DNA from 2 places in the Vibrio orientalis CIP 102891 genome. Region 1 is predicted to be linked to the other one. Evidence: riboswitches for the same ligand, from Rfam matches in the RefSeq annotation. Region 1 holds a riboswitch; the other holds the start of a gene.
The links. A riboswitch is a leader RNA that binds a small molecule or an ion and turns the genes downstream of it on or off. The one in region 1 is predicted to bind lysine.

Region 1 (15,500 bases):
GTCATCACCAGAATGTCTGCTTCCAGCCTCTGAGTGCTTAGTTTGGTATTCGAGATCTGCTTGTATAGCGACTGAGTACTTTTTAGCGCAGGTTCAACCACAAAAGTGAATAGACATAAAATGATAATGACAAAACCACACAGCGCCACTAGCCACTTTTCGCGCAGACTCATTTGAGTAAACTTCTCACTCCACTGCTGCCAATACTGCTGCATTACTTGCTCTCCTGCTTCGTTTTAAGCTCGAAAGTAATAATATCGTGCTCATTTCGGCCTATCTTTAATTTTTCAAAGCTACGCCCGACCAGGTTAATTTCACTTTTAAATTGGTTGACCCAATTTGGAATCGATTTCGCTTCTCGCGCCAGCCCTTGCAAATCAAGAGTTGTCGCATCAATAAAGATTGAACTTAAAGAGATATCATCGCGGCCAAGTTCAGAAAGGGAACGCATCACACCGGAGTAACCCTGTTGCTGAGAGTCATCAAACTCTCCAACGGCATCTAAAGAATTACGTTTTGCCTCAATTTCGAGTTTCAGTCTGGCTACTGCAGCAACTTTAGCAGCCGTCGGCTTATGTTTAGCAAGACGCTCCTCAAGACTGGTCACCTGTTGTTTAAACTCAGCTTCCTGAGCTCTAAATAACTGCAACTCTTGCTCTAACTGACTCTTTTGAAACTGGAAGTAACTCGCACTTAGCAGTAATACTGCCGCGACGGCGCCCCACCCAACAGCGACATTTTTTAGGGTAAGGTAGTCTTTTTTCGGCTTGAGCTCTGCGGGAAATAGATTCACCTCAGCATGGTGAATATCACTAAGCATCGCCGCTAAAATGGGGCCGGACTCTTGTTCAGAGTCAGACAAGGCAGCAACTTTAACATTCAGCCTATCGCTCAATGCTAGCACTATCTCTTGCTGCTCTTCTTCATCACAGCAAACTTGCATTTGATGTAACGAAGCTCCTCTCAATTGAGATGAAAGGTAGTCAATAGAGCGCTGTAACTCCAGCGCAATACCATCAAGCTGTAAAACGCTACTTGCAACACCCGTTAATGGCGGCGTTACCCCACGAATAGTCCGTTGAAATGCGCATTGCTTTTCAACGTAGGCGCTGACACGAAATTGGCCTCTTTTACTGCGCTGTAGCAATAAGAAATTGGATTTGTCGCCAGCTGTATGTCCCCAGATTTCATCTTCAACCAATACTCGACCAAGCTCTATGCCCAGCTTCGTCAATGATTCGTATAGACCAACAATAAGCGCTCGAGAAACAACATAGACTTGTCGTTTAGTGCTTAGCGGTAAAGGAGCAGAATCAGCGACAATCTCGGTAATGCGCTCACTAATAATTTCCTTGAGTAGGAAAGGCAATGCGCTAGAGATCTCTTCGTCAGGAACGTTAGGTTTCTCGATTTGATAAGTTTGATACAGATTAGAGTGAAGAACGACATCCAGTGACACATCAGAAATATTGCGCTCACGGAGGACTTTGACTAACGCCTCTTGCCAAGGAATATTATCAAACGGAACCTGTTGTGGTAGGTCATTTCCCACTGCCGACGAGAAAAAAAGTGCACTTGGCTGCACTACAACACCGATGCGTGCTGCAGTTTGCTTGCTGTTTTTAAATTTACCGAGCAGGGCTTGAATATTCATTTAGTTATTTACGTTTTCCGCCAACGATTACGTCGACCAACCTGAACTTTATTCGGTGTGGCGACGACACTCTGTTTCACTGTTTGTTTAGGTAGTAGCTGTTGCTCTGCTTCTAAATAACGCCCTTGTATGCCGTGTACACCTAACTCAATGACAGTTTGGTGCTCTTGTTTATTATCGACACCAACAGCAACAACCTGAGTCTTTAATCCGGCACACGCCCCTAATAAACTGCGAACAAACAGCTGATTTTCATGGCGCTGGTCAATTCTCTTCACTAGGCTACGATGCAGTTTTAAATGACTTACCGGTAACTCTTTTAGATAGTGTGTACTGACTATTGAACGACCCGCTTGACCAATAGCAACCTGACAGCCTAATCCAGCCAGCATTTTTATCACTGGGCGCATATAATCAAGATGCTGAACGACTTTCGCTTCAGCAAACTCAAAAATCAACCTTACCCGTAGCTCCGATGAAATCTGTAGCAGCTCATCCCTAAACCACTTGAAGTAGTTTCGATCCGCAAAAGGTACCACATGCAGGTTAATTGCGTAACGGTTTGAATCCCTTGAATCTTTTAAATATTGCGTAATTGCTACAATAGCCGCTTTATCAAGCACACCTTCATAACCAACCGATTCAACCGCTGAATTAAATCGAGACGCTTTCATCACGCCATTTTCTGGATCGTTAATGCGAGCAAATAACTCTAGGTGATCAACTCGCTTCTCTTTCTGCTCATCGAGCATGTAACAAGACTGAGAGAAGACGTAAAGTTGATCGGGTTTCAAAATTTGGTCAAGTAGCGTTCTCCAACGGACACTACCTCGTTCTTCGGTCTGCGACGTATGCTTTTGAAACCGACTCCAAGTATTATTACACTGTAATTGTGCACTTTTCAGCGCGGTTTCAGCTTCATCAATAATTCTAGTTGGACTTTCGCCTTCGTGATACATACTCACACCAACATGTACCCAATCATCAAGCGCTAAAGGTTGAGGCGGCTGAATTTTTGCCAACTGTTTTAGACATTGCGTAGCGATATTTGAGACGTCTTTACTTGATAAGTTCGGGGCAAAAATCGCAAAATCTGAGCTGAAGTAGCGAGATAAGATGACATCGGGATAGCGCTGAATAACATTATTGAGCCCCTCTCCGACTTGCACTAAGAAGTCATTCGCAATCTGCTTACCCTGCTCCTCTTCGACATCATCCCAATCATTAATTCGCAGCAGCAGCACACCACCTTGCGAGCCATGCTCTGAAAGTGCTGACTCTAATTTACTATCAAATAGAATCCGATTTGCCGTCCCTGTCAGTTGGTCTAAGAAAGTTTGGGTTCGAATAAAGGTATCAAATCGACTGCGCTCTTGACGGGCATCTTGTAACTCTTCAATTAACCGATCAAGTGCTTCACTTGCGGTATAAGGCCACTCTCGAAGATCCCCTTGAGCGTATTCCTCGACGCGACCAGCCAATATCATTCGACCACGCTCTTCAAGCAACTCGGAGCCAAGTAGCTGTTCTTTCAGCCACTTCAAACCTTGCATCAAGCAAAATACGATTAACGCAACGGCAAGTGTGATTGACCACAAGGCCTGCATGGAATATCCATATCCGATATAAGGCGGCACCGCTTTGAAGCGAATACTGTAGCCATCATTACGCTCAAGTATGTATTCGGCTTGATATAAAAGAGCAGCATCAACTTTAGACGAAGTATCTTTAAAGCGATAAATCACGCCATAAGATGAGAGCAGTTCCATCTCTACGATATTGGAGGCTTGCAGCATTTTGGGCATCCAACGCTGCATAGAATAAGCAGCATCTGGATCTTCCATCTCTTTATCAACAACGTCGACAATCCCTTGCAAAGAGTGATCGAGATACTCTTGCCCCAAACGTTTAAAGGATAAAGTACCTCCCAAGAATAGGATAAACATGGCACTAATAACGATGACCGTTACAAACGCAACCAAACGCGTACTTAACTTTAAGGTAGGGGTATACCTCATCAATGAAAATCCTTTTTCTACCGCAGAAACTTGTTGTCAGGATGGCTGCCCATATAGAACAAATATACTACCTAATAAGTAAAACCTATAACTTATTGAGGTTTATCTTAGCCAATATATAAAAAAGCCGCGACATGCGCGGCTTTTTTTCAATAACAGACACTTAGAATGGGATGTCGTCATCAAAATCCATAGGCGGCTCATTGTATTGAGGCTGAGCTTTCTGCGGCTGAGACTGTGGTTGCTGTTGTTGAGCAGGTTGGTGCTGCATTGGCTGCTGAGGTTGTCCCCAACCACCTTGCTGTGGCTGAGACTGACCCATGCCTTGCGCTGGAGCGCCACCTTGAGCGCGGCCACCTAGCATTTGCATTACGCCGTTAAAGCCTTGCACGACCACTTCTGTTGTGTAGCGGTCTTGACCACTTTGATCTTGCCACTTACGTGTTTGCAATTGACCTTCAACGTATACTTGCGAACCTTTGCGTAGGTATTCGCCTGCAACTTCAGCCAGCTTGCCAAACAGAGCCACACGGTGCCATTCTGTTTTTTCACGCTGCTCGCCCGTTGCTTTGTCACGCCATGACTCAGACGTTGCGATAGTGATGTTTGCCACAGCACCGCCGCTCGGCATGTAACGTATTTCTGGGTCAGAACCCAGATTTCCGACTAAAATAACTTTGTTAACTCCACGGCTAGCCATGTTTCGCTCCGTCCAAATAGGTATTGATGTAGAAATAGCGCAATAGGATAACACGCTTTCCGTTTGGTACAAATCTTCCTACCAACAATGTCCATTTGCCTTCCACAACAACATTGCTCCGCGCCAATTTTTAGAGGGCGTTCAAGGTTTATCTGGTCTGAGTAATCGATAAATTACTTTCAAATATGAAATTAAACGCAAAGAGCACACCAAAATTCGCACTCTAGTGCCGCATGCTCCACCCTATCAAAAAATATAAAACGTCAGCATGCGAGGAAATTATGGCTAAGAACATTTACAGCAGAACCCTTTACTTTTTGGGCGAAGACACCAACACCACTCACCCTGTTATCGATCAGATTGAACAACACATTGATATAGCTATCCCACGGATGGTCGCCGACGACTTATTGTTGGCAATGCAACAACACAAACACCGAATATTAATGATAGACCACCACGACTATACAAAAATTAAAAGCCAGTTACGCGACCTACCACTGGCTAATAAATCGTTTGAAACCATCGTCTTTAATGTCAGTCATCGCCTGACCACGGATGAGCTGCTCTCTTTTGGCCATCTCAAAGGGCTGTTCTATCAGAGTGATAAGATCGACCTTATCGCAAAAGGCTGTGAAGAGATCATTAATGGCGAGAACTGGTTACCAAGAAAAGTTGCATCACAATTACTGTTCCATTATCGCAATGTTGTCGATACGCATACCTCACCAGCGACTGTGGACCTAACCACTCGTGAAATACAGATCCTACGCTGTCTAATGGTAGGTTCTTCGAATATTCAAATCGCCGAAGATATGTTTATCAGTGAGTTCACCGTGAAGTCTCACCTACAGAAGATATTTAAAAAGCTATCGGTCAAGAATCGCGTTCAAGCGGCCGCATGGGCAAAGCAGCATATGCGCCCTTAACTGATTAACATGACACATTTTTGACTTCAGAATTGGCGTATTCATTATCTATTCATGCAAATCATGGTATGGTTGCGCCAGTTCAAAAATATAAAGAAAGTTAAGGTTTTATCATGATCAAAAAGTGCCTTTTCCCAGCAGCAGGCTACGGTACTCGCTTCCTACCAGCAACAAAGTCAATGCCAAAAGAGATGATGCCAGTCGTCAACAAACCATTGATCGAGTACGGCGTTGAAGAAGCGATTCAAGCTGGTATGGATGGTATGTGTATTGTTACCGGCCGTGGCAAGCATTCGATCATGGATCACTTTGATAAAAACTATGAACTTGAGCATCAGATCAGCGGCACCAATAAAGAAGAACTACTGGTTGATATCCGTGACATCATTGATACTGCTAACTTCACTTATATTCGTCAGCGTGAAATGAAAGGTTTAGGCCATGCGATCTTAACCGGTAAAGAGCTGATCGGTGACGAACCGTTTGCCGTAGTGCTTGCGGATGACCTATGTGTCAATGAGCAAGAGGGCGTATTAGCGCAAATGGTGGCGCTGTTTAAACAGTTCCGCTGCTCAATTGTTGCAGTACAAGAAGTACCTGCTGATGAAACACACAAGTACGGTGTCATTTCGGGTGAAATGATCAAAGACGACATCTATCGCGTTGACGACATGGTAGAAAAGCCAGAGCCTGGAACAGCGCCAAGCAATTTAGCGATTATTGGTCGTTATATCCTAACTCCAGATATTTTTGAACTGATCGAAAAAACCGAACCGGGTAAAGGTGGTGAGATTCAGATCACGGATGCACTACTGAAACAGGCAAAGGCAGGCTGTGTTCTGGCCTACAAATTTAAAGGTCAACGTTTCGACTGTGGTAGCGTAGAAGGTTACATTGAAGCAACCAATTACTGCTTCGAAAACTTATACCTAAAAGACACCAAAAAATCTGAATTAGACAAGCAACAAACCACTAAAGAACAAGCTTAACTGCAAATAGTGTGCATATATAAAAGGCGACTAACACAGTCGCCTTTACTGTTTTTTTATCCAGTATTTCTTTGCACATTTGTCACTCTATGTAATACTTAGCCCACTTGTTTTTGCATAGAGTGACGAGAATGGATCAGATAGAAGTCCGTGGCGCCCGAACCCACAACCTGAAAAATATAAATTTAACTATCCCTCGCGATAAGCTTACCGTTATTACAGGTTTATCTGGTTCAGGAAAATCTTCCTTAGCATTCGATACTCTCTATGCAGAGGGCCAACGTCGCTACGTTGAGTCACTTTCTGCCTACGCTCGTCAGTTTTTATCACTGATGGAAAAGCCTGATGTTGATCATATTGAAGGCTTATCTCCGGCAATCTCTATCGAGCAAAAATCAACATCGCATAACCCTCGTTCAACCGTCGGTACCATTACCGAAGTCTACGACTACTTGCGTTTGTTATACGCTCGAGTCGGTGAACCTCGTTGTCCAGAGCATCACACGCCACTTGCCGCGCAAACCATTTCTCAAATGGTTGATAAGGTTTTAGAGCTACCAGAAGGCTCAAAGATGATGCTATTAGCTCCTATCGTCAAAGAGCGCAAAGGTGAGCATGTTAAAACGCTCGAAAACCTAGCAGCACAAGGATTTATTCGCGCTCGCATTGATGGTGAAACATGCGATCTTTCTGATCCACCAACTCTTGAGCTACATAAGAAGCACACCATCGAAGTGGTGGTCGATCGCTTTAAAGTTCGTAGTGACCTTCAACAGCGTTTAGCCGAATCTTTTGAAACCACACTCGAACTATCGGGTGGTATTGCCGTTGTTGCGCCGATGGATGGTGAAGGCGAGGAAATCATATTCTCTGCTAATTTTGCCTGCCCATTATGTGGCTATAGTATGCAAGAGTTAGAGCCGCGTTTGTTTTCATTCAATAACCCTGCAGGGGCTTGCGGCACTTGTGATGGTTTAGGGGTGCAGCAATACTTTGATCCTGAGCGAGTGATCGCCGACGATGCATTAAGCTTGGCGGAAGGTGCTATACGCGGTTGGGATCAAAAGAACTATTACTACTTTCAGATGCTTTCCTCACTAGCCGAGCACTTTGGCTTCGACCTCAACGCGCCTTTTAAATCGCTGCCGAAAAAGACTCGTGACATCATACTTACTGGTTCAGGCCGAACAGAGGTTGAATTTAAGTATATTAATGACCGCGGTGATATTCGTGTTAAACGACACCCGTTTGAAGGCATCCTCAATACGCTCGAACGCCGTTACCGAGATACAGAATCTAACGCTGTTCGTGAGGATTTAGCCAAGTACATTTCAACCAAAACCTGTTCTAGCTGTGACGGTAGCCGACTTCGCTTGGAAGCGCGTAACGTCTTTATCGGCGATACCACGCTACCTCAAATCGTTGAGCTGAGTATCGCTGATGCTCTGGGCTTTTTTGCCACACTCAAACTTGAAGGTCAGCGCGCTCAAATTGCCGAAAAGGTAATGAAAGAGATAAATGACCGACTGCAATTCCTAGTAAATGTCGGACTTAACTACCTCAACTTATCCCGCAGTGCTGAAACGCTCTCCGGCGGTGAAGCGCAACGTATTCGACTGGCTAGCCAAATTGGCGCCGGTCTCGTCGGCGTGATGTACGTTCTTGATGAGCCGTCAATTGGCCTGCATCAACGTGACAATGAGCGCTTGCTGAAAACACTGACCCATTTGCGCGACCTGGGCAATACTGTACTTGTCGTAGAGCATGATGAAGATGCTATCCGTATGGCTGACCATGTGATTGATATTGGCCCAGGGGCTGGTGTACACGGCGGTAATATCGTTGCAGAAGGCACCATGGATCAGATCATTGCCAGCCCTAACTCATTAACAGGTCAATACCTCAGCGGTAAGAAAGAGATTGCGATACCGGAGTGCCGCACTCCTAAAGATAAGAAGAAGGTTGTCGAACTTATCGGGGCAACCGGCAACAACTTAAAAGATGTCACCCTAGAGATCCCTGTTGGCTTGTTTAGCTGTATTACCGGCGTCTCTGGCTCAGGAAAATCAACACTGATTAACGATACTTTCTTCAAAATCGCTCACACTCAGTTAAATGGAGCAACCACCGCAACTCCAGCACCTTACAAAAAGATCAAAGGTCTTGAGCATTTCGACAAAGTCATCGACATCGACCAAAGCCCAATTGGTCGTACACCACGTTCAAACCCTGCGACTTATACTGGCATTTTTACGCCAATTCGCGAGTTGTTTGCTGGTACACAAGAATCTCGTTCACGTGGTTATAAACCGGGCCGATTTAGCTTTAACGTGCGTGGTGGCCGCTGTGAAGCGTGTCAGGGTGACGGTGTGATTAAAGTTGAAATGCACTTTTTACCCGATGTTTACGTCCCTTGTGATGTGTGTAAAGGCAAGCGCTACAACCGAGAAACACTCGAAGTGCGTTACAAAGGCAGAACCATTGATGAAGTTCTAGAGATGACCGTTGAAGATGCTCGTGAGTTCTTCGATCCGGTTCCTGTGATTGCTCGTAAACTGCAAACTCTGATGGATGTCGGCCTGTCGTACATTCGCTTGGGCCAAGCGGCAACCACCTTGTCTGGTGGTGAAGCTCAGCGTGTCAAACTGGCCCGAGAGCTGTCTAAGCGTGATACAGGAAAAACCTTGTATATCCTCGATGAACCGACCACAGGTCTGCACTTCCATGATATCCAACAGTTGTTAACCGTGTTACATCGCTTACGTGACCACGGCAATACCGTTGTCGTGATCGAACATAATCTAGATGTGATCAAAACTGCCGATTGGATCGTCGACCTTGGACCAGAAGGCGGTCAAGGCGGAGGGGAAATAGTTGCAACTGGCACACCAGAAGATGTGGCCCAAGTCAAAGGGTCGCATACCGCTCGGTTCCTCAAGCCTATGTTAAAATAGCAAATAATTGTAAGATAAACAGACCAGTGCAGATCCACTGGTCTGTTTTTTTAAGGTGTTGTAATTTATGGCGACTACTCATGTAGCAGGAACGGAACTAGAATTCAGAGCAGCAAAGCCACCTTTGATTAAGCCATTCTTAGTTTCTATAGGCATTGTTTACTTGCTAGCAATGCACTTTTTTATGCCTAACCCAGGTGGTTCCGGTCTCGCTCTTGCGTTTAATTCAACCACTTGGCTTGCACTAAGTTTCACGATCGCTATCGGTCTGTACCAGTTCGGTACTCTGGGTAAATTCAGGTATAACAAACTTACCGTCGGCTTGTTTATCAACTGTGTGATGCTGACCATACCCGTTATCTATCACAATGCAGCCCCTTCTCTATCGACCGGAAAACTCCTCGCTCTTTGGAGCGGCTACCTACTGTTCGTTATTTTGCAGCAATTTCGTTTTAGTAATAAACAAAAACAGCGCTTGTTATGGTTTATCACTATCGCGGTATTCATTGAAGCACTCTTTGGCTGGGCACAATTCTTTGTTTTAGAGCCGGGCAATATCTTCGGTTACAATACCGTCAGCAATCGTCCTTATGGCATTTTCCAACAGCCCAATGTGATGGCAAGCTTTTTGGCAACAGGCCTTGCGCTATCTGGTTATCTACTGACACGCCACCCGACAAAGTATCAGCGCAAAGTCAGTGAAGTCGCTCTACTTTATCTGATGCCAGTGGCAACCATTCCGCTGTTAATCTTTTTAGCTTCTCGCACAGGTTGGTTAGCCGGAGTGCTCTCAGTAGGATTGTTACTGCCTTACATCTACAAATTTGCGACCAAAAAACGTTTCTTTGGTTGGTCGCTGGCCGTGGTTGCAGGCATCGCTATTGGACTGAGCACTAATATGATTGCTTCAGATCCTTCACTCGCCTCACAACGGACGAACTTGGAGAGCCCAAGACAATATACCTTCCCTCAGGCTCTCGACATGCTGATCGAAAAACCATTTACTGGTTATGGCTACGGTCGTTTCGAACCGGAATATATCGTCTACACAGCTCGTCAGCATCAACTCAATGAACGCTATAAGCCAGGGCTTGCAGCGATGGATCACCCACATAATGAACTGCTCTATTGGGGCGTCGAGGGAGGTCTGATACCCATACTTGCAATACTACTTGCTGCAACTCTGGTTTTAGTCCGCATCGTTCAGACCACACGAGGGACGCGTTTGGCTTTGTTTGCTCTGTTTGTACCGATCGTACTGCATAGCCAACTTGAGTACCCCTTTTATCACTCTGCTATCCACTGGATTACTTTCGTTATCTTGCTCTATTGGGTTGATCAAAGGGCAACGTCTTACCGACAGATATCATTGAGCTTTGTCTCGCAAACACTGTTGCGCGTATTCAGCTTGGTGATTCCAATCCTTGTTAGCTTCTTTATGCTCACCACGCTACATACCAATTACGTGTTAACCCAATTTGAACGCTCACAACCTAAGAACCCAGAACTATTGGAGCAAGTGACTAATCCGATCGTTTGGCAGGACAGATTTGATTGGGATATCTTCAGCACCTACCTCAATATTGGCTTGCACCAACAAGAGGCCAAATTTATTCAGCCTTATATCGATTGGTCTTTGGACATCATCAAAGATAAGCCTCGTCCGGCTTTTTACAATAATTTGATCTTGGCTTATCAGGGACTGGGCGAAACAGTCAAAGCGGAACAGATTCGACGCGAAGCACAATTTCTCTTCCCTGAGCGAGACTTTTCGCAGGTGTTCTATATTCCACCTAATGTTGATGCGTTAAAGGCTCAAAACGAGCAAGAGCAAAAATAAATAAAGGCGACCATTGGTCGCCTTTATTACTTCAGTCCCATAACGCTATTGAGCAAGAGACTCTTCCAGTGCGCGTAAACATAACGCAACATTTTCAGCGCGAGCACCGTAGCCCATTAAGCCGATGCGCCAAGCTTTACCCGCTAGCGCACCCAATCCTGCACCAATTTCTAAGTTATAAGTATTAAGTAGGTGGTTACGTACCTTAGCGTCATCAATACCTTGAGGAATATAAATCGCATTCAGTTGAGGTAAGCGCGAGCTCTCTTCAACGACAAATTCAAAACCTAGCTTTGCCAAACCTTGTTTGAGTTTCTCATGCATATCACGATGACGTTGCCAAGCATTCTCAAGTCCTTCATTTTTTAGAATCAACAGCGATTCATGCAGCGCATACAAGCTATTTACTGGTGCTGTGTGGTGGTAGCTACGTTTACCTTCACCGCTCCAATAACCTAGGACTAAACTTTGGTCGAGGAACCAACTCTGCACTGGTGTAGTACGAGACTGAATTTTCTCAATAGCGGCAGGAGAAAACGTCACTGGCGATAAACCAGGAACACAAGACAAACATTTTTGACTGCCAGAATAAACCGCGTCCAATTGCCACTCATCGACTTTCAGTGGCACTCCACCCAATGACGTTACTGCATCAACAATAGTTAGCACACCATATTGCTTCGCAAGCTTGCCAAGTGCCTCAGCATCACTGCAAGCGCCCGTAGATGTTTCTGCATGGACAAAGGCAAGCACTTTCGCGTCAGGGTTATCTTTCAGCGCTTGCTCAACTTTAGCCACTGATACGGGGGTTCCCCATTCATCATCAACCACCTCGGCAATCCCGCCAGCACGTACCACATTTTCACGCATTCGTTCACCAAACACGCCATTGCGACACACAATAACTTTTTCACCCGGTTCAATCAGGTTAACAAAACAGGTTTCCATTCCAGCGCTGCCCGGCGCTGACACGGCAATAGTAAATTCATTTTCGGTTTGAAAAGCGTATTTAAGTAGCGATTTAAGCTCGTCCATCATGCCAACAAACAATGGGTCTAAGTGGCCAACAGTTGGACGACTCAAAGCTTGTAGTACTTGAGGGGAAATATCGGAAGGCCCCGGCCCCATTAAAATTCGGTGTGGGGGAATAAAACTTTGAATCGTCATTGGCAGCTCCTTTTGAATAACTTTTTCATTCTATTTATTTTGCTTACCCACATTAATGCATATTTCCCCCACCAGCAATTAGCCCAAAGTCTTGAGGTCAAACCAGTGTCACAAGTTTGTTAATTTATAAATACGATAAAGTTACAAATTCCCGTTGACATGAGTCACAGAAAAACGTTCAATGCTGAGTATGTGGTGAATATTTATGCCGCATAGCAAATTATTTTGCAGAAGAGGAGCACTGCCCAGGTAGATATGTTGTGGAACCGCAAATCCAATACAGCATATTGAGGGGGAGTAGTGCCGAGGTAGATAAAAGTTGTGGCTTACGTCTATCGGTTGTTAGGGTTGAATCCCTACGACTGTCATCAGCCCAGTCTGATGATGAGCTTCTGAGGTATACCATTCAAATAAACACCTCTCTTTCGCTCAACTCTCTTCATCAAAGTAAAACATTGGATGTTGGTATAGCTACCAAATTATATATTTTCAGGAAGTCGTGGGAGAAAACGCTGTGAGCAGTTTTAATGTAGCTAAATTTGGTGGAACAAGTGTTGCGAATTTTGAAGCAATGAGCCGTTGTGCCGCTATTATTGAAAGCAACCCAAATACCAAACTCGTAGTCAGTAGTGCTTGTTCTGGAGTGACCAACTTACTGGTTGAACTGGCTAATGGTGTACAAGATCAAACTCGTCGCAGTGAAGTTCTAGCCAAACTGGCAGAGATCCACCAAGCCGTTCTAAACCAGCTAGAAGATGCAGCCCAAGCCGCGAGTGAAGTGTCAACTATTCTCGATACAGTGGCAAGCCTTGCTGAAGCCGCCTCTATTCAATCAAGTCACAAACTGACCGATCACCTTGTTGCGTGTGGCGAACTGATGTCGACCCATTTACTAACACAGCTAATGAAAGAGCGTGGTATCAAAGCGGTTCGATTCGACATCCGAGATGTGCTGCGTACTGATAGCAACTTTGGCAAAGCCGAGCCACTTTTAGACGATATCAGCGCACTCGCTCAGCAAAACTTAATACCACTGTGCCAAGCGCATGTTGTGATTACCCAAGGCTTTATCGGTTCGGATGAACAAGGCAATACCACGACATTAGGTCGTGGTGGTAGTGACTACAGCGCGGCATTAATTGCCGAAGCAGTGGAAGCATCAGGCTTAGAGATTTGGACAGATGTTCCGGGTATCTATACCACCGACCCTCGCATTGCCGCTAAAGCTTCGCCAATTGCAGAAATCAGCTTTAGCGAAGCATCAGAGATGGCGAACTTTGGCGCTAAGATTCTTCACCCATCGACATTACTGCCTGCACTGCGTCATGATATCCCTGTCTTTGTTGGCTCTTCAAAGCAGCCAGAGAAAGGCGGCACTTGGATTCGTCACCAAGTTGAAAGCTCACCGCTATTCCGTGCGCTCGCCCTACGCTGCAACCAAACCATGGTGACACTGCGCAGCGCCCAAATGTTCCACGCGTATGGTTTCTTGGCCAAAGTGTTTGAAATCTTAGCTAAGCATAAAGTCTCGGTAGACTTGATCACCACTTCAGAAATCAGTGTCTCACTCACACTCGATCAAACAGACACCTCTGGCGGAGCGCCGCAACTCCCTGAAGCCGCGCGCCTAGAGCTTGAAGAGTTATGTACTGTTGAAGTGGAACACAACCTCTGTCTGGTTGCCCTAATCGGTAACAATATGAGCGAAAGCAAAGGTTATGCGAAGCAAGTGTTTGGCACATTAGAAGACTTCAACCTACGTATGATTTGTTACGGTGCAAGTCCGCACAACCTGTGTTTCTTAGTCCATGAATCAGTCTCGAAGCAAGCGATTCAGAAACTACATACGGAATTGTTTGAAAAGTAGAGAAAAGAATAAAAAAAGGGTTGATGTGAAAGCATCAACCCTTTTTTTGTTGTCATTCCCGAGAGCGAGGGACGAGCGAGTTGGGGATCTCTTAAAGCAAGTAACGAAACTCTCTAAGATTCCCTACTCATCCTTCATCAGTCTATTCAATGACAAGTAATCGGTACAAAAAGCGTGTTCGCCGTTACTCGCCAGCCACTTTCATTGATTCTAGCAAGATAGAACCCGTTTGAATCTGCGAGCGCGTCTCTACATCGTTACCGACCGCAACAATCTGGTTAAACATCTCTTTTAGATTGCTAGCAATCGTGATCTCAGAAACTGGGTATTGGATTTCACCATTCTCAACCCAAAAACCAGCCGCGCCACGAGAGTAATCACCAGTAACAATATTAACGCCTTGGCCCATCACTTCTGTTACCAGTAGGCCTGTGCCTAGCTCTTTGAGCATCTGGTCGAAGTCCTGACCAGTCGACTTAACAAACCAGTTGTGGATACCACCAGCATGGCCTGTTGGAGTCATGTCCATCTTACGTGCCGCGTAGCTTGTCAGCAGGTAAGTTGCCAGAACACCATCGGTAATAATTTCGCGGTCTTGAGTAAACACACCTTCGCTATCAAATGGGCTTGATGCTAAACCACGTAGCACATGTGGACGCTCTGATACGTTGAACCATTCAGGTAGCACTTGCTTACCAAGGTGATCTAATAGGAATGACGACTTACGGTAAAGGTTACCACCACTGATCGCCATGACTAAGTGGCCGAGTAAACCTGTAGCTACGTCAGCGGCAAACATCACTGGGTATTTGCCGGTTTTCAGTTTCTGTGCATCCAAGCGACTCACAGTCTTTTCCGCGGCTTTCTGGCCAACTAATTCAGGTGTCCATAGGTCATCTTTATGACGAGCTACCGTGTAGCTGTAGTCTCGCTCCATTTCACCATTGGCACCTTGGCCAATGACACAACAGCTGGTGCTATGGCGACTTGAGGCATAGCTTGCTAGCAAACCATGACTGTTGCCGTACACTTTTAATCCATAGTGGCTGTCATAGCTTGCACCGTCACTTTGCTTAATCTTGTCGCTGTACGATAGGGCTTGTTGTTCAGCCGCAATCGCTACTTGAGCAGCATAATCAGGATCTGGCGTATCTGGATGGAATAAATCTAAATCAGGGATCTCTTGCACCATCATTTCTTTAGGTGCAGGGCCTGCGTATGGATCTTCAGAGGTATACTGAGCAATATCGAGAGCAGCAAGTACCGTTTGTTGGATTGCCTTTTCACTCAAGTCTGATGTTGAAGCGCTGCCTTTACGTTGATTACGGTATACCGTGATACCTAATGCGCCATCACTGTTAAACTCAACGTTTTCTACCTCG
Region 2 (15,500 bases), 1.6 Mb from region 1:
CAATAGGAACAAGATAACAGGAAGCCAATGTGGGTTGATGTTGCCTTGAGCAAGTGTCGATAGGTATTTACCTGTGTTCATATCACCGATAACAGAACCAATCGTCCAAGCAAAGACTAAGATCAAGATTGCGCCAAACATCGACTTTGCGCCAATCCAAAGGGTACGCGTAATCTCTGTTGCGGCAATACCTTGCTTAAGCACAGTAAACAGTGCGAAAGCTAAACCAACAAGGCCACCGTAGATTAACGATGTACCTACATCGGTATTCTCAAACGCCCCTAGCATATTAAATTCAATGCCGTCAGCAGCCAGAGCTTGACCACCGGTGTACATCATAGAAGCAATTGTCGCGATGATTAGGAATACGATAGGTAAAATAAGATCAGATACCTTACCGCCTTCGCTTTCTTGAATATCAAGCTCTTCATTTAGCTCATGGGCTTCTTCTGAGTCATCAGCTTGCTCTTTGGCAAACCCATGACCACGCGATGCCGCGATTTCATGCTCGCGCATTTTACCAATGTCTAGACCGAACCATGCGACAGCAAAAACCATTAGCAATGCAAAGATAGCGTAGAAGTTCATTGGAATAAGACGAACGTAAGCACCTAGAGCTGAATACTCAGTGATGCCATGAGAAACTAAGATGCCACCAATAATCGTCATGATGTATGCCCCCCAGCTTGAAGCCGGCATGATCACACACATAGGTGCAGCAGTAGAATCTAGGATGTAAGCCAGCTTAGCACGTGAGACATAAAAACGGTCAGTAACAGGGCGTGAGATCGCACCTACTGCAAGGCTATTAAAATAATCATCGACAAAGATGAACACGCCGAGAAAAGCAGCCAGAAGTTTAGAACCTCGCTTGCTCTTAACTCGTGTTTGGGCCCACTCAGCGAATGCACGTGTACCACCTGATAGTGTCAGCAGCGCGGTCATCATACCAAGTAGTAATAGGAAGCCAACAATACTCATATTCCAAGTGTTGATGCCGCCATCTTCAACAAATACGCTCGATACCGTTGAAGCGACGTAGCCAAGAGCGCTACCGAATGAGTAGTCATTCAATAAAATAGCGCCAAGAACAATACCAACACCCAGTGAAACAAGTACACGGCGTGTAAGGATAGCAAGACTCAAAGCCACAATCGGCGGCAATAGAGACAAAGGAGATGATGCAAAATCAATTAAATTCATGATCTTCAAAAACCAGTAATAAATGGTTAGAGATCTACTGCAGACTCATTGAAGGAACTCATTTCCTAACAAATAAGCGAAAAGAAGCGACGGGAAAGCGATTGCTTATCCCAGCCCTACAGTAGCGCTCCATAGTTTTACAAAATTATAGACTATGGCAGTGTTACCCCTTTCGAGTGTAACCCCAGCGAACGCCTTTGATATGAACATTCACTTCGGCGAAATACCCTTTCCTGCTTACTCATTGGCATCACCCCAGTAAACATTACTTATTTATTCCGCGCCTCTACCGCGAGCGATGGAATTTTAAACTATTGCAAAATCATTTTAACAACAATTTAACCAACACTACGCATTAGGTTCCGCCCATTGTACTTATCTCGGTTACCATTTCAACATATCATTCCATTTTTATTGTTAAAGTTATTGCTAGTCACTCATGCTTAAGCTTCCACTACCAATGAATAGTCATCCTAGTGCTTAAAAAGAATGTATTGCTACTCGGCCTTCCACATCGAATATCATTCCATATAATGATATCAATACCTGCTTTACTAGGTCTGTACAAAGTATGCCACTCACCACAACTTATTGAAGTAACAATAACCGTACAAAGCATATTGTTAGCCATATAAGTTAAGAGCATTTAATAAATATTGATCACGATTTATATGAAACTAAAGTAACAAAGTGCAACTAAAACGCCCCGCTCGGCTCTTAAATAAAAATTCTATTTAAATTACTGTGTCCAAATATTTAAACAGTTAGAAAATAGTTTATTTAATTCTATTTCTTAGATTGTATTATTTTATTCTAGCGTTTATTATTCCTATATCGGCAACTTATATATGAAGAGATGAATAAATGTCGGAACTAACAAAGACACTATTAAACATTCGTAGTCTACGTGCATTTTCACGTGAACTAACTTTAGAGCAACTAGAAGAAGCTTTAGATAAACTAACTACTGTAGTTAGTGAGCGTAAAGAATCTGAAGAAGCAGACCGCGCTGCAGCAGCAGAGCAAGAAGCTAAGCTTGCTGCAATCGCAGAGCAGATTTCTAAAGATGGTATCGATGTTGAAGCATTGATTTCAGCTTTATCTGGCGAATCAAAAGCTAAGACAAAATCTAAACGTGCTCCTCGCCCAGCAAAATACAAATATGTAGATGCAGCTGGCGATGAAAAAACTTGGACAGGTCAAGGTCGTACGCCTTCATCAATCCAAGAACAGTTAGATGCGGGTAAATCTCTAGAAGATTTCCTAATCTAATCGTAATAATCAGTATTGATAATAAAAGCGCCTATATGGCGCTTTTTTATTACCTATAAACTCAGAAAAGCCCCACAAAAGTGAGGCTTTAATTAATGTGACGTTATTGAATTAACGTTCCCAGTACGCTTCTTCTAAGCTATCTTCTCGCTCAGGCAATCCGCGAGATAAACGCGGTGAGTGCTGTACCAATACTTCATAACTTGCTCGGTTTGAGTATTTACATACCTGAGAGAAAGAAGAATAAGTTAGGTAAGTGTGAGCATGCTTGCTTGAATTCGGCACATTCTCTCTATGATATTTATTTGCTGCCATATCATGTAGTAGCGCTGACAACGCCGCATCTCCGGCACCATTAGTGTTTTTAATCTTCTCTGGTCCGCCCATATAAGGCGCAATATGTGAATAGACCTTAATTGGGTTATCACACAACTCTTTAGAAGCCGGACGACTAAATTCATATCGGTTGAATTCGGCAATACTACCAGGCAGTAATGGTAGAGAGGTTTCGCGCTTCGCTGACTCTTCTGTGTAACCCGCCATAAATAAGCCAACAGGCCCTGCGGTACATAGAACGAGATCAACCCACTCAAGTGCCTTATCTGACGCGGCAAGTGGCTCTGACTCACCAGTTAGCGCTTCCGCTTCATCTTCGTTCATCGCAACAACAGAAACGTGGTCACGTAAAAAATCCTGCCAGAACTTAGGATCGTCCTGAATCACGAACTTAGTGCCTAAAGTCAGAACAACAGGTACATCATGCTTCTTCGCGTATTCAATCGCTTTCATCGTCGCTTCTGGCATTGGGTCGCCTTCTTTACAACGAACCAAGTAAGCGGTTAATACCAACGCTGATGCATTCTTGAAAATCTTCTCTGGGATACTTTCTGGCTTCAGTTGGTTCATTTGACCTTCACTGATAGCAAAAGTACGTTCACCATCTTCAGTAATCAACGCAAAACAACGACCAATCGCCCCTTCTACGCCTTGAAGATGGTTAAGGTCCATACGGCTAGACGTATTACATAGATAACGATAGCCATAGCTACCAATTTTAATGTCTTGGCTCATTACACCCAGTAGTGTCGAGCGATCATCTGCTAGCACCGAGTAGTTATGAAGTGTATTACCGATCGTACCACCAGCATATTCGTTGGTGATCAACGCACTCTCTTTTAATTCGTTGTAAAGCGCTTCCGCTGTTTGGTCGTCAATTACTAAAGAGTGTCCCTTACTCAGATTGTATTTTTCGATCAGTTCACTGCTTACCTTCGCTTCAATATCAACCAAAGTCTGATCGATACCGATAATATGCGTACGTGACATTTTTTTGCTTTCTTGCGATTGGCTTACAAGCGGATCGCGGGCATGAACCGGAAAATAATGCTTAGATTTACGTTGACCAGGAAATTTCATAACTGTTTTTCTGCCGTAAAGGATTCTGAATAAGGGATGAAAAGAAGCCGGATTCTACCTTGCGGACGGGGGTGCGGCAATAAGCGCAAGTATAGCAAACGTTTGCAAGACTAATAATTTTACTGGCGACTTAAGGTGTAATAAATAAGAGGGGAAAATATTCGTGAGCGAGTCCCATTACCCACTCACGAACTAAGGGTTATTCGCCTTCCATAAAGCCAAGGTCTGGTAACGAATCTAAATTCTCAGAATAACGTTTTAAGTCAAACTCATTGCCATTTTTCATCACATCAAAGATTTCAATCGCCACAGCGCAAGCCATCATCGCTACTGCATCTTCACGTGGCGTACCTGTCATCATCAGGCGCATTAGTGTTTCTTTGGTTTTCATTGGATTACCATCAGCAAGTTGGTTTTCGATCACTTCAACTAACTGCTCTTCACCCATCATCTGATTTTCATCAGTCATATTATTTTCTCGTAGTGACTTGAATTCCGCGTACTATGCCATATATAGGCACTCTATACTTGTAAAACCGCAGATATAGTGAAAATAGCAAGTGTGATTTCCGTCTCGGATCTGTCCCACTGCAACGCTTTCTGATAAAATCTGCGTCCAGTTAATTTAAGTGGTGTTTAGTAATGTCTGACAACTGTACTGATAACAGTCAAAAGAAAGTCATCGTTGGCATGTCCGGCGGTGTTGATTCATCGGTTTCTGCTTACCTTCTCAAGCAACAGGGCTACCAAGTAGAAGGCCTGTTCATGAAGAACTGGGAAGAAGATGACAATGAAGAGTACTGTACAGCAGCTGAAGATCTTGCCGACGCGCAAGCCGTGTGCGACAAGCTAGGCATTCACCTACATACAATTAACTTTGCTGCAGAGTACTGGGATAACGTATTTGAATACTTCCTTGCGGAGTACAAAGCGGGCCGTACACCTAACCCAGATATCCTTTGCAACAAAGAGATTAAATTCAAAGCTTTCCTAGAGTTTGCTGATGAAGTTTTAGACGCAGACTATATTGCGATGGGCCACTATGTACGTCGTACCTTCCCTACTGCTGAAGAGCTAGCTGCTGGTGAAAAACCTAAGATGTTACGTGGCCTTGATGGCAACAAAGATCAAAGCTACTTCTTATATACACTAAGTAGTGATCAAGTGGCGCGCAGCCTATTCCCAGTTGGTGAGTTAGAAAAACCAGAAGTACGTCGTATCGCTGAAGAACAAGATCTGATCACAGCAAAGAAAAAAGACTCGACCGGTATCTGTTTTATCGGTGAGCGTAAGTTTACTGACTTCCTAGGTCGTTACCTACCTGCGCAACCAGGCAATATTGAAACACCGGAAGGCAAAGTAATCGGTCAACACAACGGCCTGATGTACCATACACTAGGCCAGCGTAAAGGTTTGCACATTGGTGGCCAAAAAGGTGGCGGTGGTAACGAAGATCCGTGGTTCGTTGGTGACAAAGATCTTAAACGCAATGTTCTGATTGCGGTTCAAGGTAAAGACCACCCAATGCTGAAATCTCAAGGCCTTATCGCCTCTCAACTACACTGGGTAGATCGTGACGCGATTAAAGAACCGTTACAATGCACTGTAAAAACTCGCTACCGTCAAACTGATATCCCATGTACTATCATCCCTATTGATGATGAGAACATCAAAGTGATCTTTGACGAACCGCAAGTCGCTGTTACGCCAGGACAATCTGCTGTTTTCTATAAAGATGAAGTCTGCCTTGGTGGCGGCATCATCGAAGAGCGTATCTAATTTAATCGTAACTATCAGGAGTAGAATTACGTGGCTAACACACTTTACGACCGCACTATTGCATTTGCTGGAATTTGCCAAGCCGTCGCTTTGGTTCAACAAGTCGCTAAAAACGGTCACTGTGACTCTGACGCGTTTGAAACTTCTTTAAAAGCGATTCTAAACACCAACCCAAGCAACACAGTTGGTGTTTATGGTCGTGAAGTCGATTTGAAGCTTGGACTAGAATGCCTAGTTAAAGGTATTGATAGTACGCCGACTGGTAGCGAGATCACTCGTTACATTATTAGCTTGATGGCACTTGAGCGTAAGTTACAGACCCGTAATGACGCGATGTCACAGCTCGGTGACCGCATTCAAATGTTAGATCGTCAGCTTGAGCACTTTGAGCTACTTGACGAGCAAATGCTTAGCAACTTAGCAAGCGTATATTTGGATGTCATCAGTCCTGTCGGCCCACGCATTCAAGTTACTGGTACGCCAGCTGTGCTTCAACAGACTTCGAATCAACATAAAGTTCGTGCTCTGCTGCTCTCAGGCATCCGTAGCGCTGTATTATGGCGTCAAGTTGGTGGTAAACGCCGCCACCTGATTTTCGGCCGTAAGAAGATGGTCGAACAAGCTCAGATTCTACTCGCTAGAATGTCATAATCTCTACAAGCTCGCACATGGATGCGAGCTTGTTATTTATGCCAGTACAACACTTTTCTTATACCAGCACATTACTCACGCAAACGTTTGCGCAATATTCGTGACAAATGCTTCAGATACTGGTATAAAGCTCTCAAAATTTCGAAACTCAATTTTTTCAGGAGAACATCATGGAACTGTCAGCATTGACTGCTGTTTCACCAGTAGACGGTCGTTACGGAAGTAAAACTATTGCACTTCGCAGCATCTTTAGTGAGTTTGGTCTACTAAAGTACCGCTCTATCGTTGAAATTCGTTGGTTACAAAAGCTTGCAGCTACAGATGCAATCAAAGAAGTTCCTGCATTCAGCGCAGAAGCAAACGCCTTCTTAGATGAGCTAGCAGCAAACTTCTCTGAAGAAGACGCAGCTCGTATCAAAGAGATCGAACGCACAACTAACCACGACGTTAAGGCGGTTGAGTACTTCCTTAAAGAGAAAGTCGCTGCTGTTCCTGAACTGCACGCTGTTAATGAGTTCATCCACTTTGCATGTACTTCAGAAGACATCAACAACACTTCTCACGCACTAATGCTTAAAGAAGCTCGTGACGAAGTTATTCTTCCTGAAATTCAAAATATCATCGACGCAATCAAAGCGCTTGCTGTTGAATACCGCGACATTCCACTGCTTTCTCGTACCCACGGTCAGCCAGCTTCCCCATCAACAATGGGTAAAGAGATGGCAAACGTTGCGTACCGCATGGAGCGTCAATACAAGCAAATTGCTAACGTTGAGATCTTAGGTAAGGTTAACGGCGCAGTAGGTAACTACAACGCTCACCTTTCTGCTTATCCTGAAGTAGATTGGCACCAGTTCTCTGAAGAGTTTATTACTGAGTCTCTAGGCGTAACTTGGAACCCGTACACAACTCAGATTGAGCCGCACGATTACATCGCTGAGCTATTCGACGCAGTTGCACGTTTCAATACTATCCTAATCGACTTCGATCGTGACGTTTGGGGTTACATCGCACTAGGTCACTTCAAACAGAAGACTGTTGCAGGTGAAATCGGTTCATCAACAATGCCGCACAAAGTTAACCCAATCGACTTTGAAAACTCTGAAGGTAACCTAGGCCTAGCTAACGCAGTATTCGGCCACCTAGCGCAAAAGCTACCTATCTCTCGCTGGCAGCGTGACCTAACTGACTCTACGGTTCTACGTAACCTAGGTGTTGGTGTTGGCTACGCAATCATTGCTTACACGTCTACGTTGAAAGGTATCAGCAAACTTGAAGTTAACCGCGAAGCACTACTAGCTGAGCTAGACAAGAACTGGGAAGTACTTGCTGAGCCAGTACAAACAGTGATGCGTCGTTACGGTATCGAGAAGCCATACGAGAAGCTGAAAGAGCTAACTCGTGGTAAGCGAGTTGACGGTGAAGCAATGCGTAGCTTCATCGACGGTCTGGCGCTTCCTGAGCACGAGAAAGCGCGCCTTAAAGAGATGACTCCAGCGAACTACATCGGTCAAGCAATTGAGCTGACTGATAAGCTGTAAGAAGCGCTTAATACAAAAAATTGAAAGGGTTGATGTGAAAGCATCAACCCTTTTTTGTACCGATAGATTGGTATAATGCCCGTCATCCCCGAGAGCGAGGAACGAGAGAGTTGGGGATCTCTCAACGCTTGTCGAAAACTTAAAGAGATTCCTTACTCGCAACTTCGTTGCTCTAAGGAATGACTAGAAGCTGTATGGTTGCGCCCCCAATTAGATTCACTCGCTACTGTTTCTGGAAAAACAGCGTGATCTGCCCTACTTCAACGCCGAATTTTTTAATTTTAGTTAAGTTGAAGACATGCTTTTCATCTTGTCGATACATCCAGTCATCAAAAGAAACAACCACGCTGGAATCATCCATGACTAGCTCGAAGTCGTATTGCCACTGCAGAGCATTGCCCGATTCTTTACCCGTAGCAACACCAATGATGTCATCTGCTCGACCTATGTATTCACCGTTATCTAAGCGCTCGATAACCCAAATTCTCTGAGTGACCTCCCCATCAGCAAACAAGAAGTCTTCAGTTAGTGTTAAGACATTATCTTCAACGCTACCTTTTATGACGACTTCAAACCTTCTCGTCTGTTGCTCAGAATAATCTTGGACCATACCCCATGCTAATGTCTTACCTTCAAAATACTGGAATAAATTGAATTGTGGGGAAACCTCTTTGTAGTCTTCAAGATCGTTTGAGCAACCCGCGACAAACGCAAGCAGTAATACAACGAGAAACTGTTTGACCATTATTGTTCTCCTATAAGATTTTGTCTTAGTTCCGGATATGTGGTGTTAGGCGACAACCAAATGGCCAAGAATGCATCGTTCATTGATTCCTCTTCGACGGTGCCAATACTTTTCATCGAGGCGAGGTCACTGGTATAGAAAAACTCACCTTGGATTCCATCCGTAACGTAAGTGAGGTTATGTCCCTCACTAATATCTGGGAAAATCCCTTCCAATTTAGCCGACCAAGCTTGTGTCGCATTGTCTGTAAACCCTAGCTTCAGCCATTGCTCTTGAGTTGCCTCAAGCAATTGGCGGCGAGAAATATCTCTTTGATAGGTAATAGAAAGCGCTAACGGGTGAGGAGTGATATCTTGACCGACAGCATAATGGCCAGTTGGGGTCAGAAGCTGAGACTGGTAAATATCAAAGAAAAACATGGTAAGCTGAGCCTGCCCCACCTTGTCCCAAGCTCGCCAGTCGCTATTAGAATGCTCATCAAGACTAGAAGCAAAAACACTATTTGCTAGTGCCAAACAGCCCATCATCAGTATTACTCTCATATCCATATACCTTTAGGATTACCGCCATCACAATTACCCATTCAAAAAATAGGATTAGTCCTGTGGCTGATAGCGATAAACCAAAAGAAACCGCACCTAGTTTGCTTCCGGCAACATAGCTAAGTGACCCTGCTATGCCTCCAACTGTTAATACGACTGGCGCAGGGTATTGGTTCAATATTGGATAAAGAAAGTAGGCATACCAGGCGAAAATAGCCCAAAGTGCAGTAAGCCAAAGAGGGATGCCTGCTTGATCAAAGACAAACCAGCCTATAGCGATATTGAAGTAATCAAGTAGCATCCCGATTACTAGGATCGCACCTAACTTTTTCCACTCTAGGCTTTTATTCATCAAACTAAGGAGCAATGTGGTTATCACTAACGCCAACGTTAAATACTGCCATTGCTCCCTTCCTATAACGGCCAAAAACCATAGTAGTTGGAACCATGTCGATATTAGAAGTAAGCGCTTCATTGCTATTGCCTTCATGAGTATCGAATCTATGGACGTTGGAATGTCATGTGTACTGTACTGATCGACTTCGCTTTAAAGCCGCCCTCGCAATAACAAAAGTAGTAATTCCACATTCTAATAAATCTTTCATCGAAGCCTAGTTGTACCACTTGATCGAGGTGACGATTAAATCTGATGTACCAGTGATTCAAGGTTTGAGCATAATCTTCACCTATGTCATAGAGATCTCTCAGTACCAAATCACTGCTATTCGTCGTAACCTGAGTCAATGCAGTGATCGAAGGTAAGAAACCACCCGGGAATATATACTTCTGGATAAAGTCTACGTTGTTTCTGTAGTAGTTGTAACGCTGATCCGCAATGGTAATTGCTTGAATCGCCATTAGCCCACCAGGCTTTAACAAAGATTGGCATTTCTGAATATAGGAAGTTAAAAACTGCTTACCAACCGCTTCTATCATCTCGATTGACACTAGCTTGTCGAACTGCCCCTTAAGGTTGCGATAGTCTTCTTTAAGCAGTGTCACTTGCTGAGATAAGCCTTTTTGCTCTATTTTCTGTTTAGCATATTGGTACTGTTGCTGTGAGATAGTGGTCGTTGTAACGCGACATCCATAACGCTCCGCCATATAGATAGCCATCGCTCCCCAACCTGTCCCAACCTCAATAACATGATCGGTTTCAGACAGTTTCAGCTGTTCGCACAAACGTTCCATTTTATTAATTTGTGCCTGTTCAAGCGTATCACTTGTAGAATTGAATAAGCCCGAAGAGTAGAGCATACGGTCATCTAAGAAGGTCTCATAAAGCTCATTACTCAGATCATAATGGGCTTCGATATTTTTCGCCGAATTGCTCACTGTGTTACGATTTAGCCAATGGCTGACTTGGTTCATTAACTTAGACAATAGTGTTGAGCGACTTTCAATCGAGTCTAGTGCCGTTAAGTTTAGAGCCATGAGCTCCATCAACTTAGTCAGATCGGGGCTATCCCACCAACCGTCCATGTAAGCCTCACCCGCAGCAATACTTCCTCCCTTTAATAATCGAGCGTAAAAGGCTGGGTTCTTAATTTCAATCAATGCATTAGGCTGACTGTTATTCGGCTGACCAAAGACTTCTCTCACTCGTTGAGAAGCGTCTTGGTGGAAGGATTCAACAATCGTCAAACTGCCAATCTGCAACTTATACAAGCAAGAGAATGCAATATTACGAGCACTCTTTTGAACTGTCGTCAGCTTGTTGGGTAATGGCAGTGTTTGTGAACTCATCATCTTCTATTCCCTTTATTATTTTTCGATATCAGCACTTGGTTGGTCATTATTGCCACGTTGATATTTGGGGTGAGAATAAAATGGCGCCCCTTTCATCCATAGTTTTAGCGCATGCCAATAAATGCCTATGGTTACTTTTACTGCCATGACTGGCGTAGAGATCAAATGTTTAACTAATACTTTAGAGTTAAACGGATATTTACGCATTTTCAAGGTCGCATCGAACTCTTTAGATTCACGATGACACTCTAAGTGGATAGAAAGCTGCTTAGCTAACGGCTTCAATTTCCACTGATATTGCTGAGCAATGGGGTTGAATGGGGAAACATGAAACTGCTTTTCATGCCGCCACGTCGCTTCATCTTCAGCGTTTAAAGCATAATAGTGGCGTTCGTTCCACGGTGTATTACTCACTTCAGCCAGCAAGTAGCGCCAGTTGCCCTGTTCGTCATAAAGGTAATAGAAGTTGACTGGGCTGAAGTAGATGCCAAGATAGCGCAGGTGAATGACCGCTTCCACACGCCCAGAGATTCGAACACCAGTTAACTCATAGACTTTGTTTTGAACCGCATGTTTTAAGTCCCCTTCACCCAAGTAATCTTCTCGTTTGAATCTTGCCCAGTGCCACCATCGTCGGCCAAACCCAGTTACACGCGTCTCCAAGTCATCCAACTCATCGAGATCTAAGCATGGCATAAACAGTGGGTAGCTCAGTGCATGTTCTATTGGGGTAAAACGACGATGCCTCACATCTCCGACGAGCAAGTGGCTACTCATTAAGCCGCTCCCTTCTCAGTATGGTTGTGGCTCAAAGCATCGATACCTCGCACGACATCACGCGCGCTACGAACTCCATCTTCATGGAAGCCGTTATACCAGTACGCGCCGCAGAACCATGTGTTAGCTACCCCATTGATTTCACTACGTCGTGACTGTGCGGCAATCGATTGACGGTTGAATACTGGATGATTGTATAGAAAGCGTTTAAGTACTTTGTCCGGATCGATTTCGTCGCTACTATTGAGTGAGACACAAAATGTCTTAGGCGACTCTATATGCTGTAAAATATTCATATTGTAAGTTAGGGTTGGCGCTCTTGATTGCTCACTCTCGCTACCATCTAGCCAATAGTTCCAGGACGCCCACGCCGCTTTACGTTTTGGCAGAAGGTTCTCATCCGTGTGTAAAATCACTTCGTTCCCTTGATACGCTAAATCGCCCAACACACTGTTTTCAACGACCGACGAGTCATCCAAAAGTTGCTGCGCTTGGTCACTATGACAAGCAAAAATCACTTGGTCATAACGCTCTGTTTTGCCATTGGACACTAAGGTCACTCCTGCTTGGTCACGCGTGACCGAGTCAACAGGACTACTCAATCGAATGCGATCTTTAAAGCCTTTAATTAACGGCGTTATATATTCTCGAGAGCCACCTTTAATCACGTACCACTGTGGGCGGTTCGTCACATCCAATAGACCATGATTTAGAAAAAAGCGCGCGAAGAAATTGAGCGGAAAAGCACGCATGTCGGACAAGGTTGAGGACCAAATAGCGGCCCCCATCGGTAGGATATAATTATCGCTAAAGTAGTCGCTGAATTTATGCTCATTAAGGAAATCACCAAGCGTTACTTCAGCATGGCTAGGGGTGTTCGCCACCTCTTTGACCATTCTGTTAAAGCGTAAAATTTCAAAGATAAATGAGTAGAACTTTGGATTGAGCCAATTGCGACGCTGAGCGAATAGCGTTGAGATGGTATGGCCGTTGTATTCAAGACCACTGCTGTCATTTCGAACACTGAAGCTCATTTGGCTTGGTCGCCCTTCTACACCAATCTCATCCATCAACGCGATGAAGTTGGGATATGTTCTATCGTTATAAACAATAAAACCGGTGTCGACTGCATAACTTTTCCCATCAACGTCAACATCGACAGTGGCAGTGTGACCACCAATGTAATCGTTCGCTTCAAACAGGGTGATATCATGCTGCTTGTGTAAATAATAGCCGCAAGTTAAACCAGATATACCAGTGCCTATGATTGCTATTTTCATTGTAATTCCCCTATCCTTGAGCGACTAATTTGGAGGTAATGGCGTTTTGCCAACGATAAGGCAACAAGCCAATCAAACGTAAAATGGTGGTGAATTTCCGAGGAAAATAGATATGGGTTTTGCGAGTATTAAGGCCGTCGCGAATCTCTTGTGAAGCTCTTTCTACAGAAATAAGCATTGGCATCTCAAAGGTGTTTTTGTCAGTTAAAGGCGTTTTGACAAAACCTGGATAAATGACAGACACATCTATCTTCTTAGGCTTTAGATCGACTTGTAACGTACGCGCAAGATAACTGACGGCGGCTTTTGATGCGCCGTATGCCTCTGCTCTGGGGAGAGCGACTTCACTGGCAATTGAGCCTACGATACCGATATGATGACCCGCCTCATAATATTGTTGGCTCGCTTGGATAACATTGGATAGACCAATAACGTTGATATCAAATACACGTTTCATCAAACTGGCATCGACTTTCCCTTGTTCCATATATTCACAATCACCCGCATTAAAAATCCATAACTTGGGGATGAAAGGGAGGGATTTAAAAACCTTTTCCGTCTGCTCTACATCGGTCAGGTCGAACATTAAAGGAGTAAGATTAGAATAGCGCGAAGAAAGTTGTTCAAGAATCGTTTGGTTGCGGCCACATGCCAACACATCCACACCCGCAGAGGCATAATCCTTTGCCAATTGCAGACCAATCCCGGAGGTGGCGCCTGTGATCAAGACACCACTCATTGACCTAGCCTCTGCTTGATGGTTCTAATCACCGAACCCAGTAAGGGTAAGTTTTCATACAACATTTCGCCCAAATCAAAGTAGTCGCGGTGATAAATGACTCGCCCTTGACTGAATTTCAAATGGCTAACACCGTTGACATAGATACGCGCACCCTTCGAAAGCTTGGGATGCTCTAAACACATCACCCAAGTCAGAAAACCCGTGTCACCTGATTGTTGATGATGTTGAATCTCAAACTCGCAACGTTTGACATTGGCATACAAAGATTCGAAGTAACTTTCCAATGCAGGCCAACCTTCAAGCCGGTGTGCAGCATCCTCAAATATCACTTCTTGGTGGTAAACATCTGACAGTATGTGTAAGTTTGCTTTATTCAGCTGTTGATACAACTGCCCTACCGTTTGAACATCCATTCAATCTCCCTCAACGCTATTTCAGTAAAAAGCAGTTAGCTACCATCACTGTCAATTCTAATTTTGAAGTGTTGTACGCAGGTAATAAAAGGATAGATCAAAAAAAGGCTTGGTTATAAACCAAGCCTTTTCAACAAAACAGTGAGTTTTCGTTACGAGTTACGTAGTGCCGTAATGCGTTTGTCCAACGGCGGGTGGCTCATTAACAGTTCAGTCAGTGACTGTTTACCATTAATACCAAATGCCATCATTGAACCCTCAAGCTGAGATTCTTGACTCATTTTTAGACGCTCTAACGCTGCGATCATCTTATGTTTACCCACAAGTTGCGCCGCGCCAGCATCAGCATGGAATTCACGATGTCGGCTATACCACATGGTGATAAAGCTCGCCAAGAAACCGAACACCAATTCAAGCACCATACTTACACCAAAGTAAACCATCATGTTACTGCCACCCTCTTCCTCGTCACTGTTTGACGAAACGATATTGGCAATAAAACGCGATAGGAAGATAACAAAGGTGTTAACCACGCCTTGCATCAAGGTCATTGTGACCATGTCACCATTGGCAATATGGCTCACTTCGTGCGCAAGGACCGCTTCTGCCTCATCACGAGTCATATTATGTAGTAGACCCGTCGATACTGCGACAAGAGAGTCATTGCGCTTTGCACCTGTCGCAAACGCGTTGATATCTGCTGAATCATAAATAGCGACGGTCGGCATACCGATGCCGACTTGCTCAGATTGACGGCGAACCGTTTCTATTAGCCAGTGCTCAGTCTCATTACGTGGGCTCTCGATAACCATACCGCCCACCGAACGCAGCGCCATCCCCTTTGACATCATCAAAGAGATGAACGAGCCACCAAAACCAAATACAGCAGCCATCACAAGCAAGCCTGATAGACTGCCCGGTTGCATACCTGTCATTGCATATACAATGTTCAGCACAACACTTAGTACCAGAACAACAGCTAAGTTGGTCGCAAGAAATAACATTACTCGCTTCATTACTTTTCTCCAAAAAAACGGAAGCATTTTATTATTGCTAAAGATACGTTGCTCTCTAGCTTGTTCTTAACCCTATAGATATAGTCTATTCCTTTTAATTACAAGGTTAAGCAGCAAATTGAAACATTTGATTTCTATATTCATTTCTTTTATTAACCAAACTCAATGCATTGATACCACGATAGCTCGTCGAATCAGTCTGTGAACTCACGGGCAAGACGTTAGACTTTGGTAGTATTGCCGAACAAATTAGACATGTTAGATTTAGGGTAGATGAGAAAATCCATGGAACAAAGGAATCGAATCATGGTTGAAACTAACGACTATCAAATGGCTATTGATCTGTTGTGCTGTCATTTAGGACTTTCTGAAGA

Region 2: it holds a riboswitch for lysine, as region 1 does, so the genes downstream of both, VIA_RS13195 (Na+/H+ antiporter NhaC family protein) here and lysC (lysine-sensitive aspartokinase 3) in region 1, are expected to answer to the same signal.

What each region holds. Positions count from the first base shown of each region.
Region 1 is NZ_ACZV01000005.1:2,189,087-2,204,586, forward strand. Features, by position in the region: gene pilO (type 4a pilus biogenesis protein PilO) at 1-215, opposite strand, end outside; gene VIA_RS20665 (hypothetical protein) at 215-1,654, opposite strand; gene csrD (RNase E specificity factor CsrD) at 1,663-3,672, opposite strand; gene VIA_RS20675 (single-stranded DNA-binding protein) at 3,836-4,372, opposite strand; gene VIA_RS20680 (LuxR C-terminal-related transcriptional regulator) at 4,654-5,301, shown strand; gene galU (UTP--glucose-1-phosphate uridylyltransferase GalU) at 5,415-6,290, shown strand; gene uvrA (excinuclease ABC subunit UvrA) at 6,422-9,244, shown strand; gene VIA_RS20695 (PglL family O-oligosaccharyltransferase) at 9,312-11,084, shown strand; gene VIA_RS20700 (pyridoxal-phosphate-dependent aminotransferase family protein) at 11,130-12,251, opposite strand; lysine riboswitch at 12,475-12,651, shown strand; gene lysC (lysine-sensitive aspartokinase 3) at 12,766-14,118, shown strand; gene pmbA (metalloprotease PmbA) at 14,303-15,500, opposite strand, start outside.
Region 2 is NZ_ACZV01000005.1:568,292-583,791, reverse strand. Features, by position in the region: gene VIA_RS13195 (Na+/H+ antiporter NhaC family protein) at 1-1,203, opposite strand, end outside; lysine riboswitch at 1,318-1,500, opposite strand; gene VIA_RS13190 (H-NS family histone-like protein) at 2,068-2,475, shown strand; gene VIA_RS13185 (inosine/guanosine kinase) at 2,587-3,891, opposite strand; gene VIA_RS13180 (hypothetical protein) at 4,091-4,360, opposite strand; gene mnmA (tRNA 2-thiouridine(34) synthase MnmA) at 4,534-5,670, shown strand; gene hflD (high frequency lysogenization protein HflD) at 5,701-6,321, shown strand; gene purB (adenylosuccinate lyase) at 6,492-7,862, shown strand; gene VIA_RS13160 (DUF3833 domain-containing protein) at 8,086-8,607, opposite strand; gene VIA_RS13155 (chalcone isomerase family protein) at 8,607-9,149, opposite strand; gene VIA_RS13150 (DUF2878 domain-containing protein) at 9,106-9,624, opposite strand; gene VIA_RS13145 (SAM-dependent methyltransferase) at 9,651-10,898, opposite strand; gene VIA_RS13140 (DUF1365 domain-containing protein) at 10,914-11,675, opposite strand; gene VIA_RS13135 (NAD(P)/FAD-dependent oxidoreductase) at 11,675-12,955, opposite strand; gene VIA_RS13130 (SDR family NAD(P)-dependent oxidoreductase) at 12,966-13,694, opposite strand; gene VIA_RS13125 (nuclear transport factor 2 family protein) at 13,691-14,110, opposite strand; gene htpX (protease HtpX) at 14,263-15,126, opposite strand; gene VIA_RS22375 (hypothetical protein) at 15,433-15,500, shown strand, end outside.